Regions from separate parts of the Nitrospirillum goiasense genome, predicted to be linked through region 1. Evidence: riboswitches for the same ligand, from Rfam matches in the RefSeq annotation. Region 1 holds a riboswitch; the other holds the start of a gene.

Region 1 (5,702 bases):
GGCTTCGACGAAGCTTCCCTCCACCCCGGCCAGGTCGCGCACCTCCTGGCTGATCTTCATGGAGCAGAACTTCGGCCCGCACATGCTGCAGAAGTGCGCCAGCTTGGCGCCGTCGGCGGGCAGGGTCTGGTCGTGGAACTTCTCCGCCGTTTCCGGGTCCAGCGACAGGTTGAACTGGTCGCGCCAGCGGAACTCGAACCGGGCGCGGCTGAGGGCGTCGTCGCGCAGCCGGGCGGCGGGGTGGCCCTTGGCGAGATCGGCCGCGTGCGCCGCGATCTTGTAGGTGACGACACCCACCTTCACGTCGTCGCGGTCGGGCAGGCCCAGATGCTCCTTGGGCGTCACGTAGCAGAGCATGGCGGTGCCGAACCAGCCGATCTGGGCGGCGCCGATGGCGCTGGTGATGTGGTCGTAGCCGGGGGCGATGTCGGTGGTCAGGGGCCCCAGCGTGTAGAACGGCGCCTCGCCGCACCACTTCAGCTGCAGGTCCATGTTCTCCTTGATCTTGTGCATGGGCACATGGCCCGGGCCCTCGATCATCACCTGCACGTCATGCTTCCAGGCGATCTGCGTCAGCTCGCCCAGGGTCTTCAGCTCGGCGAACTGGGCGGCGTCGTTGGCGTCGGCGATGCTGCCGGGCCGCAGGCCGTCGCCCAGCGAGAAGGCCACGTCATAGGCCTTCATGATCTGGCAGATTTCCTCAAAGCGGGTGTAGAGGAAATTCTCCTTGTGATGCGCCAGGCACCACTTGGCCATGATGGACCCGCCGCGCGAGACGATGCCGGTCACGCGCTTAGCCGTCAGGGGGATGTGGGCCAGGCGCACGCCGGCATGGATGGTGAAATAGTCCACGCCCTGTTCGCACTGCTCGATCAGGGTGTCACGGAACACCTCCCACGTCAGATCCTCGGCCTTGCCGTTCACCTTCTCCAGCGCCTGGTAGATGGGCACGGTGCCGATGGGCACGGGGCTGTTGCGGATGATCCATTCGCGGATGGTGTGGATGTTGCGGCCGGTGGACAGGTCCATGACCGTGTCCGCACCCCAGCGGATGGCCCACACCAGCTTGTCCACCTCTTCCGCGACGCTGGAGGTGACGGCGGAATTGCCGATGTTGGCGTTGATCTTGACCAGGAAGTTGCGGCCGATGGCCATCGGCTCCGATTCCGGGTGGTTGATGTTGTTGGGGATGATGGCGCGGCCGCGCGCGATCTCATCCCGCACGAACTCCGGGGTCACGAAGTCCGGGATGGCGGCGCCGAAGCTCTCGCCGTCCCGCTCCAGCTGTTCCTTCAGCGCCTGGCGGCCCAGGTTCTCGCGGATGGCGACGTATTCCATTTCCGGCGTCACGATGCCGGCGCGGGCGTAGGCCAGCTGGGTGACAGCCCGGCCATCCTTGGCGCGCAGGGGCAGGCGGCCGGCGCGGTCGAACACCGGCACGGGGCTGCTCTCGCCCTCCTTCAATCCATTGTCCACCGCCTTGATGGCGCGGCCCTCATAGCGCTCCACATCGCCCCGGCCCTCGATCCAGGCGCGGCGCAGCTCGGCCAGGCCTTGGCGGATGTCGGTGGTCACGGCCGGGTCGGTGTAGGGGCCGGACGGGTCGTAGACGCGCACCGGCGGCTCATTGGCGCTGGGCGACAGGTCGATCTCGCGCATGGCCACGCGCAGGTCGGGGTGCAGGGTGCCCGGGATGTGGACCTTGCGAGAGGCGGGCAGGGGCCCGGTGGTGACGGCGAAGCCGTCGCCTCCCGGAATCGCGGCCGGGGTCAGGGTATCGGGCATAGGGTCGTGCTCCTCCGTAGTCCGGCGCCCTTGGCTCTCTGGCCGTTGATGCGTCCGGCACGTCACATGTCGCCAACCCGGGGCAACGACGGTGGGGAGGAGGAAGGCGGCCGCTTGCGGTTCGCGGCCTACAGGGCGGATGCGCGTGTGGTCCCCAATGGCGGGTGGATACGCGAAGGCCCCTGTTCCCATCCCTACGCCGGTACGATCCGGATCAGGTTCAAAGGGTCCCCGCGTCTCTCCGCGGATCTCAGCGCCCTCCGGCGCACCCCTGGAACGAAGGCTGCACTGTGCGCGCCCGAAGGCACGGGTGTCAATGGGCGGGAAAATGGGGAGGTGGGGGAATGATGCCCCCGGCTACGCGGTCAGGGCTGCGGCGTGACCTTAACCACAGGCACGCCTGTGCGCTTCAGGGCGATGACGTAGCCGGCGACGGGCGTCAGCGTGTCACCTACATTGCGCCAGGCACCCAAGATGTAGGTCGTATCCTCCCGCCAGCCCAAGGTAGCGTGGGACAGGCGCAGGGTAAGGGACTTGCCGGGTCCTCGCCATGTGAGCAGCGGGGCTTCGGTGACGAACAGCGGCCAACTGGCTTGCGCCATATCCGGCACCAGTTCCAGGGTTCCTGTCGGCGGCAGGCCACCGGCGACAACGCCAGGCAGGGCGGGAAAGGTTTTATGTGCCCCTGGTCCGCTGGCGTCTTGGCTCCACCCGCTCTTCTCCACCATCGCGGCCCAGCCGGCCAGCTGGCCCTTCAGGGCATCGCATAGGGCGGTGTCGGCCGTGCATCCGCCCTCGGTTACCTCATAGGTTGTGCTGTACTCGGCTGCGACCTGGCAACTGTCGGTCCAGGCGCCGTTTACCAGGCTGTGGGTGCGCAAGGTGGCGGCAGTGATTTGGTTCTCACTCACGATGAAGGCGGCGGTGCCGGTGACGCCCGTGCTGATCTCGCCCGCCGTGGCACTGGTGGATAAGGCCCCGGCGTTCAGACAATAGCTGCTTTCGTCGGCCTTTTCGGGTGGGGGCAGGGGCGCCACGGCGTCCGGACCGTTCAGCTTGAACCAATCGAAGTACTGGCAACTCATGGAACCACCCACGGTCGACAGTACCATGTAGGCGGGGGGCGTGCCGAAGCGGTGTAGGTCGATCTGGCCGTTGGTTATCTTGTTCAGGTATGGGGCCAGGCGGCGGTTCCAGACGGGGGTCAACTCCTGGTTATCGGTGGCGGCATGCACCAGGCCGGCCTTGATCGCCTGGTCGCTCAGGTTGTCCCCCGGTGGGGCGCCGTCGGGCATGCGCGCAGCGCCCAGGGTGGCGGCTACCCGCTGGCAGAAGGGGGCGAAGGGCGTGCCGTCCGCCAGAACGGACAGGGCAGCTCGGCGGAAGGGCAGGGTCTTCGCCAGGCAGGCCTGTGTTTCCTTGCGCACCCAGTCTTCTGGCAGGGGCGGGGTGGAGGTCTTGTCGCAGCTCTGGTTGCGGTAGGCCAGCCAGCGGCGCTCCTCCGCCCGGATGGCCTCTGCATCCCGGCCTGCCTTGGCCAGGGCCTGTTTGTAAAGCCGCGCGATGTCCGCATCCATAGCCGCCAGCGCCGGATCGGCGCAGATCGCCTGCTCCGTCAGGGACTTGGCGTCGGCGCAGTTGAAGCTGGGGGTGGGGGTGCCGGCAAGGGCGGTGCCGGCCCACAGTAGCAGGGTAATGATGGCGAGCGGACGGGGCAGATGGGGCACGATCAGGCGATCCGGGGAGTGAAACAAATGCGGGGCGTGAGGTGGGCGTATTATGGCTTGCCGGTCTCTGCCGGGGTAACGGTGGCCTGTACCGTCGGCGTGCCGACGTTCTCGGGGCTGGTGATGAAGGCGGCGGCCGGCACCCACTTTTCACCCTTCTTCCGCCAGACGCTGATCATGAAATCATGCAGCGGGTCCCCGTGAGAGGTGGACAGCGCGTTGATACCGACCACCATCGCTTCCTTCGGCCCACGCCACAAATAGTGGGGACCACCCTCGACCTGGGAGTAGGACCAGCCTTCCAGGCTGGGAAAGGCGTTCAGGACCGGGTTATGCATCACCGTTTCGTCCACCTCGATGGTCGTGTTCTCCAGGCCGGGGAAACGATATCCCGGCCCAGGGCCGTGGGTGTCCGGTTCCGGGCCGCCGAAGATGCGGGACCATTCCAGCACATGGCTTTTGAGCGCCTGGCAGGTCGCCCCATCCGCGTCACAGGCGGACTCCCTCAGGAAGTAGTCCTTGGCGTAGGTGACGTCGATGTCGCAGGCGTCGCCCCATTGCGCGCCCTGGGCCTGGTGGATGCTCAGGCTCTCGGTGTTCCACATCACCAGGGCCGGATGGCTGGCCGCATCGCCGGCTAGGGTGACCATGTCGAAGCCGGTTTCATTCAGCCCGTAGTCACAGAAGTTGTCGTCAGGCTCGGTCAGCAGGGGTAGCGCCCGGGCCGCGCCGTCGGGCCCGCGCTGGAAGACGACGAAGTTGGAGCAGGCCATCGAGGGCTTGCTCACGACGCTGATTTGGGCGAGAGCATACTCCTTGCTGAACGCGTCGACCCGACCATCGTCAGACTCATCCTCATCAAGCAGTTCGTGGGCCATCCGGGACATTTGCGCCACTTGCTCGGACGGTAGTGGCTTTTCCGGTGTTGGCTCAGAGAGTAGGCCAGCCACTTCCAACCGGTCCTTCAATGTGCCGTCTGGAACGCTGCCATGGGCATTACGCAGGACACGCAAGGTGGCGGCGGCCCGCTCGCAAAGGGGCAGTGGCGCCTTTTGGGCGGCCAGCACGGACAAGGCGGTGCTGCGGGCGGTCAGCCATTTGGGCAAGGTGTTTTGGGCCACCCCTTTCTGTGCCTTGGCGTCCAGGACCTGCCCATCCCTGACGAACAGGGCGTCACGTCCCAGCAGCCAGCGTCGCTGCTCGATCTTCAGGGTTTCCGCCGCCGGTCCGGCCTTGGCCAGGGCCTCCTTGTAGAAGCCGGCGATCGCCACATCCAAGGCGGCCAGCTTGGGATCGGCGCAGATGGCCTTCTCCGCCGGCTTGGCGGCGGCGGTGCAATCGAAGCTGGGGCCGGTGGTGGCCGCGTGGGCGATGCCGGAAAGAAGCAGAGCGGCTGCGGTCAGGGCGGGAAGGCGGTTCACGGTGGCAGGCAACCGGCGGTGGAGGGTGCCGATAGAATTAAGCATCGCTGCCAGGAATGCCAGAGGATGTCGGCGGCGGATGTCAGGGCCGGGCCGCCACCGTCACCGTCGGCACCCCCACCCGCACCTGGTTGATGGTGTAGGCCGCCACCGGGACCAGGGCGGCGCCCTCGCGCCGCCAGGCGCCCAGGATGATGGGGCCGGGGCGCCAGTTCAGCATGCCGGGCGACAGGCGCAGGATCAGCGGGCCGCCTGGGCTGTGCCACGCCAGCAGGGGCGCCTCCTCCTCGAAATTGGGCAGGCCGGTATAGGTCCAGCCCTTGACGCTGGGAATGGTCAGGAAGGCGGGGACGAAGGGGCCGGCATAGGGGGCCAGGCCGTCCAGGGCGGGATAGTCGGGGCGTCCTGGCGGATGGTCGGCGCCGATGGACCAGGGGCTGGCGGCCAGGGCGGTGGCCCAGCGCGGGGCCGCCTCGGTCAGCGCCTTGCAGGTGGCGGCGTCGGCGGCGCAGCGGCCGTCGCCCAGCCGGAACTCGGTCTGGTAGGTCGCCTCGACGCGGCAGGCCGCGCCCCAGCGGTCGCGATGCACGGGGTGGATGCGGACCTCGGCCCGGGTGGGGCGGGCCATGGGCCGGCTCGGCCCGGAATCCTGGGCGAAAAAGACGGGGACGCCGGTTGCGTCCAGGCCGAAGCCGGCGCTTTCCGACCAGCAATAGGCCGGCTTGTCCGCCGGTCGCGCCTCGGGCGGCGGCAGGGCGGGGCCGCCGTT
Region 2 (5,702 bases), on a different contig from region 1:
ACGCCGTCGCACAGCGCCGCCGCCGCCAGGTCGCCGTGCACGGTCAGCCGGGCGCCATGATGGCGGGCGATGGGGATCAACCGGCGCACCAGATCCAGCCGGTCTTGGGGGGGCAGATCCTTTTCCCGTACGCTGGCCCAGCGGCAGCCGGCGGCGAACACCCGCTCCAGAAGTTGGGGCAGCGGCAGGACGGCCTGGCGGCGGTCGGTGATGACCAGCAGCCGGGGAACGGGCAGCGGGGGAACGGGCAACCCCACCCCTACCCCCCGATCAGCCCCAGCTCGGGGCTGGAGGCCTCGGCCCGGGTGCGCTTGGGGATGCGGCCGGCGAGGCGGGCCAGGCGGCCGGCGGCGACGGCGTGGCCCATGGCCGCCGCCATGCGCACCGGGTCGGTGCTCTTGGACACGGCGGTGTTCAACAGCACGGCGTCGCAGCCCAGCTCCATGGCCAAGGCGGCATCGGACGCCGTGCCCACGCCGGCATCCAGGATGACGGGCACCGTGCTGCGGGCACAGATCATTTCGATATTGTAAGGATTGAGGATACCCAAGCCTGTGCCGATGGGGGCGCCCAGCGGCATGACGGCGGCGCAACCGACGTCGGCCAGGCGGCGGCAGACGATGGGGTCGTCGGTGCAATAGGGCAGGACGGTGAAGCCGTCATCCACCAGCTGGGCGGCCGCCGCCACCAACTGTTCGACGTCCGGGTACAGCGTCTCGCGGTCGCCGATCAGTTCCAGCTTGATCCAATTGGTGTCCAGCGCCTCACGCGCCAATTGGGCGGTCAGCACGGCGTCCTTCACCGTGGCGCAGCCGGCGGTGTTGGGCAGCAGCCAGGCCTTGTCCCGCACCAGGTCGAGGATGCCCTCGGCCCCGCCCTCCATATCCACCCGGCGGATGGAGACGGTGACGACTTGCGCGCCCGAGGCGGCCAGGCTGTCCAGGAACACCTGCTGGTTGGGATAGCCCGCCGTGCCCAGGAACAGGCGGGAGGTGAACGCCTTGCCGGCGATGCGGAACAGGTCTTCAGCCACCTTGCAGCACCTTCACGATTTCAATGGCGTCGCCGTCGGCGACGGCGCGTTCGGCCCAGCGGGCCCGCGGCACGACGGTGCCGTTGATGGCCACGGCGATGCCTCGAGCCTCGAGCGCCACCCCCGCCTCGCCCAGCAGGGCCAGCAGGTCCAGGCCCTCCGCATGGTCGCGGGTCTTGCCGTTCACGGTGATCATGCGTGTTTCCTTATCCCTCAATCGCCGGGCGCCGGCATCCGCCGGCCCTGGGTTTGCCACGGCCGCGAATGCGGCCTAAGGGCTTTCCTCGCTTTCCAGTCCGCTACGCTTCCCCGAAAGCTCCGGCGGCCGCAGTCGCGTCCAATAACGGCATGGGTCACAGTCTCATGCCGCTGGTCTTTCGTTCCTGAAAGCGCCCGATGCCGAAGGGCGCCAGCAGCGGGTCCACCCGGCCGGTCAGGACATGGTCCGCCACCAGGTCGGCGGTGCCGGGGGTCAACAGGATGCCGTTGCGGTGGTGGCCGGTGGCCATGACCAGGCCGGCCACGCCGGGCACGGGCCCCAGGATGGGGGCGTCGTCACGGCTGCCGGGGCGGTGGCCCACCCACATCTCCTCGATGGGCAGCTCCTCCACCCCCGGCAGGGCCCGCCACGCGGCCTCCAGCAGGGCCAGGACGCCGCCGGCGGTCAGGCGGTCGTCCCAGCCCTTGTCCTCCGTCGTGGCACCCACGATCAGGCGTCCATCCAGGCGGGGTACCAGATAGCATTTGGGCGGCCACACCACATGGCGCAACAGCGGCTGGACGGGGTCCATGCGCAGGGCCAGCATCTGGCCCTTCACCGGCCGCACCGGCGGAATGGCGCCGTCCGGCAGGCCCGCCAGATGGCGCGACCAGGCGCCGGCGGCCAGGACCACCACGTCGGCGGCCTTCAGCACGCCATCTACCACCACGCCCTCGGCACGGCCCGCCGTGACGGATAGGGCCTCGACGGCCACCTCCTCATGCAGGCGGGCGCCGGCCTTCAACGCCGCGGCCTTCAGCGCCACGGCCAGCTTGCGGTTGTCCACCTGGCCGTCGGCGGCACCCAGCACGCCGGCGGCGGCGCGGGGGTTCAGCCACGGCTCCCGCTCCTTCACCTGCGCGCCGCTCAGCCAGGCAACGTTGAGGTCCAGGGAGCGCTGGAACTCATACCCCGCCCGCAGCACCTCCACGTCATCGCGGGTCAGCGCCACCTGCAGGGTGCCCTCGGTGCGCAGATCCACGGGCAGGCCGCTGACGGCCTCCAGCTCAGCGGCGAAGGCGGGCCAGCGGCGCTGGCTGTCCAGGGTCAGGGGCAGCAGCGCCTGCTCCCCCGGCTCCGTCTCCACGGCGGCGGCCAGCATGCCGGCGGCGGCATGGGTGGCGCCCAGCCCGGCGCGGCCCCGGTCATAGACGTCGACGACACAGCCGGCGGACGCCAGGCGCCAGGCGATGGACAGGCCGATGCAGCCGGCGCCGATGACGATCACCCGGGGGGCGACGGAAGGCTTGGCGGCAGACGGACGGGCGGAAGAATGGCCCGAAGGCGGAAAATGGGTCACGGTCTCGCGATCTCCCTTCGCCGGCATGATCCGGAGCAGGTTCCATGGGTCTGATCTCAGCCGCGGGCCTGACGGGCAGGCGGGCGGCACCCCAGTCGATGGCCGGAACGATGGCGGACGGGACGCCCGAATTCAAGGGTCTTGGTGGCGGGGCTGATCCCAGCCATGGGCGATGGGCCCCCTCTGGACATCCCCCGACCGGCGGCGCGATCGCGCCAGGGGCCCTACCCCATCAGAGATTTGACAAGTAGGCCGATTGTCTGGACTCTGCCTATCTTAGGGGTCCATCTACCAAGGTTTGCTCATGTTTGCCGCCATCGGCCTGCTCGGCGTGTTCATCTGCGTGTTCGGGTCGTTTGTGATCTTCGGCGGCAAGATCGGCATCATCATCGAGGCCCTGCCCGGTGAGTTCATGACCATCGGCGGCGCCGCCATCTGCGGCTTCATGGTCGCCAACAGCACGCATGTCATCAAGCAGTCCCTGGGTGCCGTGAAGCGCATTTTCCCGGGCGCGCGGTTCCATAAGAAGGAATACATGGAACTGCTGTCGCTGCTGTACCAAATCCTGAAGACGATGAAGACCAAGGGCGTGCTGGCCATTGAGCAGCACATTGAAAAGCCCATGGAAAGCAACATCTTCAACGCCTACCCGGCGATCATGAAGGACCCGTTCACCGTCAAGTTCATCGCGGATTACCTGCGCATGTTCTCCATCGGCGTGGACAACCCCCATGAGCTGGAAGCGCTGATGGAGCAGGAGATCGAGAAGACCAAGCACGAGGACCTGCACTCCAGCCACGCCTTCCAGACCATGGCCGACGCCATGCCGGCGCTGGGCATCGTCGCCGCCGTGCTGGGCGTCATCAAGACCATGGCGTCCATCACCGAGCCGCCCGAGGTGCTGGGCAAGCTGATCGGCGGCGCCCTGGTGGGCACCTTCATGGGTATTTTCCTGTCCTACTGTATCCTGGCCCCCATCGCCTCGCGGCTGAAAGGCGTGGCGGAGGAGGAGAACCAGTTCTACCACGTCATCCGGGCGGCCATCACGGCGCACCTGGCGGGGTATGCGCCCCAGGTATCCATCGAGGCGGCGCGAAAAAAGGTGCCCACGGAATACATGCCCGATTTCAATGAGTTGGAAGAGGCGCTGTCAGCCATCAGCTAGGGTGGTTCCACGCGCGTCGGGCGGGCCCCGTTTCTTCTTGGGCATGGCCGTGCCACGGGCCGGCAGTGCACCCGCAACTCAGCCATGCCGCACCGCAATCCCGAATCGGTCTTAATGCGATTGACCTGAGGCGCGGGAGGGGCCAATTACGGTGCCATGCGAATAGAGCGTCATCCCATCGGCCCGGCATGCATCACGACAGCCGCCCGCGCCTGACGCTTTGCCATGGCCGCCCATTCCTGGGTGGCCATTTTCACGAGGCAGCATCCATCGCGCCTTGCCAACGGCGCCGTCCCCTGGGGAACGGCGACGGGCGGGTGTCGGGCCGCCGAAACAACATAGGAGACGTAATTTGACCGATCAGCCGCTCGCCGGAAAAGCCGTTGCCATTCTCATCGCCAACGGTTTCGAAGAAGTGGAAATGACCGAAGCCCAGCGCGCCCTGCTGCGCGCCGGCGCCGCGCCCAAGATCATCTCGCCGGAGCAGGGCCTGGTGAACGGCTGGCACGGCACCTCCTGGGGCCATTACTTCCCCACGGACAAGCAGATCGGCGAAGTGCTGGCCGCCGATTTCGACCTGCTGGTCCTGCCGGGTGGTGAGCGCAGCGTGGCCAAGCTGGCCGCCAACCCGCACACCCGCCGCATCATCGGCAGCTTCATGGACGCCGGCAAGGGCGTCGCCGCCATCAACCATGGCGTCCAGCTGCTGGCCGTGGCGCAGCGCCTGAAGGGCCGCACCGTGACCGGCAACGAGGCGATCCGCGAGACCGTCGAGGCCGCCGGCGCCACCTGGGTGGCCGAGGAAGGCCAGAACATGAACATCGACCGCCAGCTGCTGACCGCCCGCGGTCCGGAAGAGGTGGTGCCCGAGTTCATCGAGACCATGCTGCGCGTCTTCGCCGACGCCATCGAGTACCGCCGCCAACTGCAGGCCGAGAAGGCCGCCGCCGCTTAACCAGGCCCCGGTATCGGATTGAAAAAAGGGCGCGAGGCATCGGCTTCGCGCCCTTTTTGTTATCCTCAAACGCCGGCAGGTCCATCCGGACCTTTGGCTGTCCTCGTTTTGCGGTCCGCCTACGGCTCCCCACAAAACTCCGGCGGACGCGGTCGCGTCCTATTCAACCATCAGGGCTCCATCAGCCCCGCCGATACTCCATCACCGTCCAGGTGAACAGGCCCAGCAGGACCAGGGCGCCCGCCTGGTGGGTGGCGGCGACATGCACCGGCACGAACAGCAGCAGGGTGGTGATGCCCAGGCTGATCTGCACCAGCACCATCCCAGCCACGGCGATGGCCAGGGCCCGCACCCGGCCCTGCACCCCGGCGCGGAGCGCGCGGAAGGCGTAGGACCACACCACCAGGCCGGTCAGGATGGCCAGCCAGCGGTGGGTGAACTGCACCGCGGCCGTGTTCTCCAGGATGTTCAGCCAGGCCGGGCTGAGGTTCCACATCTCCTCCGGCGCGAAGGTGCCGTTCATCAGCGGCCAGGTGTTGTACGCCATGCCGGCGTCCAACCCGGCGGTGAAGGCGCCCCACACCATGGTGGTGGCGACCAGGGCCATGGCGATGCCGGCGTGCCGGCGCAGGGCCCCGCGCGCCGGGTGGCCCGCCCCGCTGGCGGCGGGGAACAGCAGCGGCAGGGCGGTGGCCAGCATGGCGACATAGATCAGCACCGCCAGCGACAGGTGGGCCGCCAGGCGGTAGTGGCTGACGTCCGGCCGGTTCACCAGGCCGCTCTTCACCATGTACCAGCCCAGCGCGCCCTGCAGCCCACCCAGCACGAACAGGCCGATCAGGCGCGGGACCAGGCTGCGCGGCACGCGGCGAGTGAAGAGGAAGAACAGGAAGGGCAGCAGGAAAACGACGCCGATCAGGCGCCCCACCAGGCGGTGGAACCATTCCCAGAAGAAGATGCCCTTGAACTGCGCCAGGTCCATGCCGCTGT

Evidence for each region. Region 1 has a riboswitch for thiamine pyrophosphate ahead of thiC (phosphomethylpyrimidine synthase ThiC). Riboswitches for the same ligand answer to the same signal wherever they lie in the genome.
Region 2: another riboswitch for thiamine pyrophosphate. It lies ahead of thiO (glycine oxidase ThiO); the one in region 1 lies ahead of thiC (phosphomethylpyrimidine synthase ThiC).

The regions. Positions count from the first base shown of each region.
Region 1 is NZ_JAXQNP010000003.1:570,577-576,278, reverse strand. Features, by position in the region: gene thiC (phosphomethylpyrimidine synthase ThiC) at 1-1,785, opposite strand, end outside; TPP riboswitch at 1,958-2,068, opposite strand; gene ULB03_RS16935 (lysozyme inhibitor LprI family protein) at 2,151-3,512, opposite strand; gene ULB03_RS16930 (lysozyme inhibitor LprI family protein) at 3,563-4,933, opposite strand; gene ULB03_RS16925 (lysozyme inhibitor LprI family protein) at 5,016-5,702, opposite strand, start outside.
Region 2 is NZ_JAXQNP010000002.1:1,157,624-1,163,325, reverse strand. Features, by position in the region: gene ULB03_RS07895 (thiamine phosphate synthase) at 1-251, opposite strand, end outside; gene thiG (thiazole synthase) at 260-1,033, opposite strand; gene thiS (sulfur carrier protein ThiS) at 1,026-1,229, opposite strand; gene thiO (glycine oxidase ThiO) at 1,387-2,592, opposite strand; TPP riboswitch at 2,587-2,696, opposite strand; gene motA (flagellar motor stator protein MotA) at 2,897-3,757, shown strand; gene ULB03_RS07870 (DJ-1/PfpI family protein) at 4,110-4,712, shown strand; gene ULB03_RS07865 (COX15/CtaA family protein) at 4,894-5,702, opposite strand, start outside.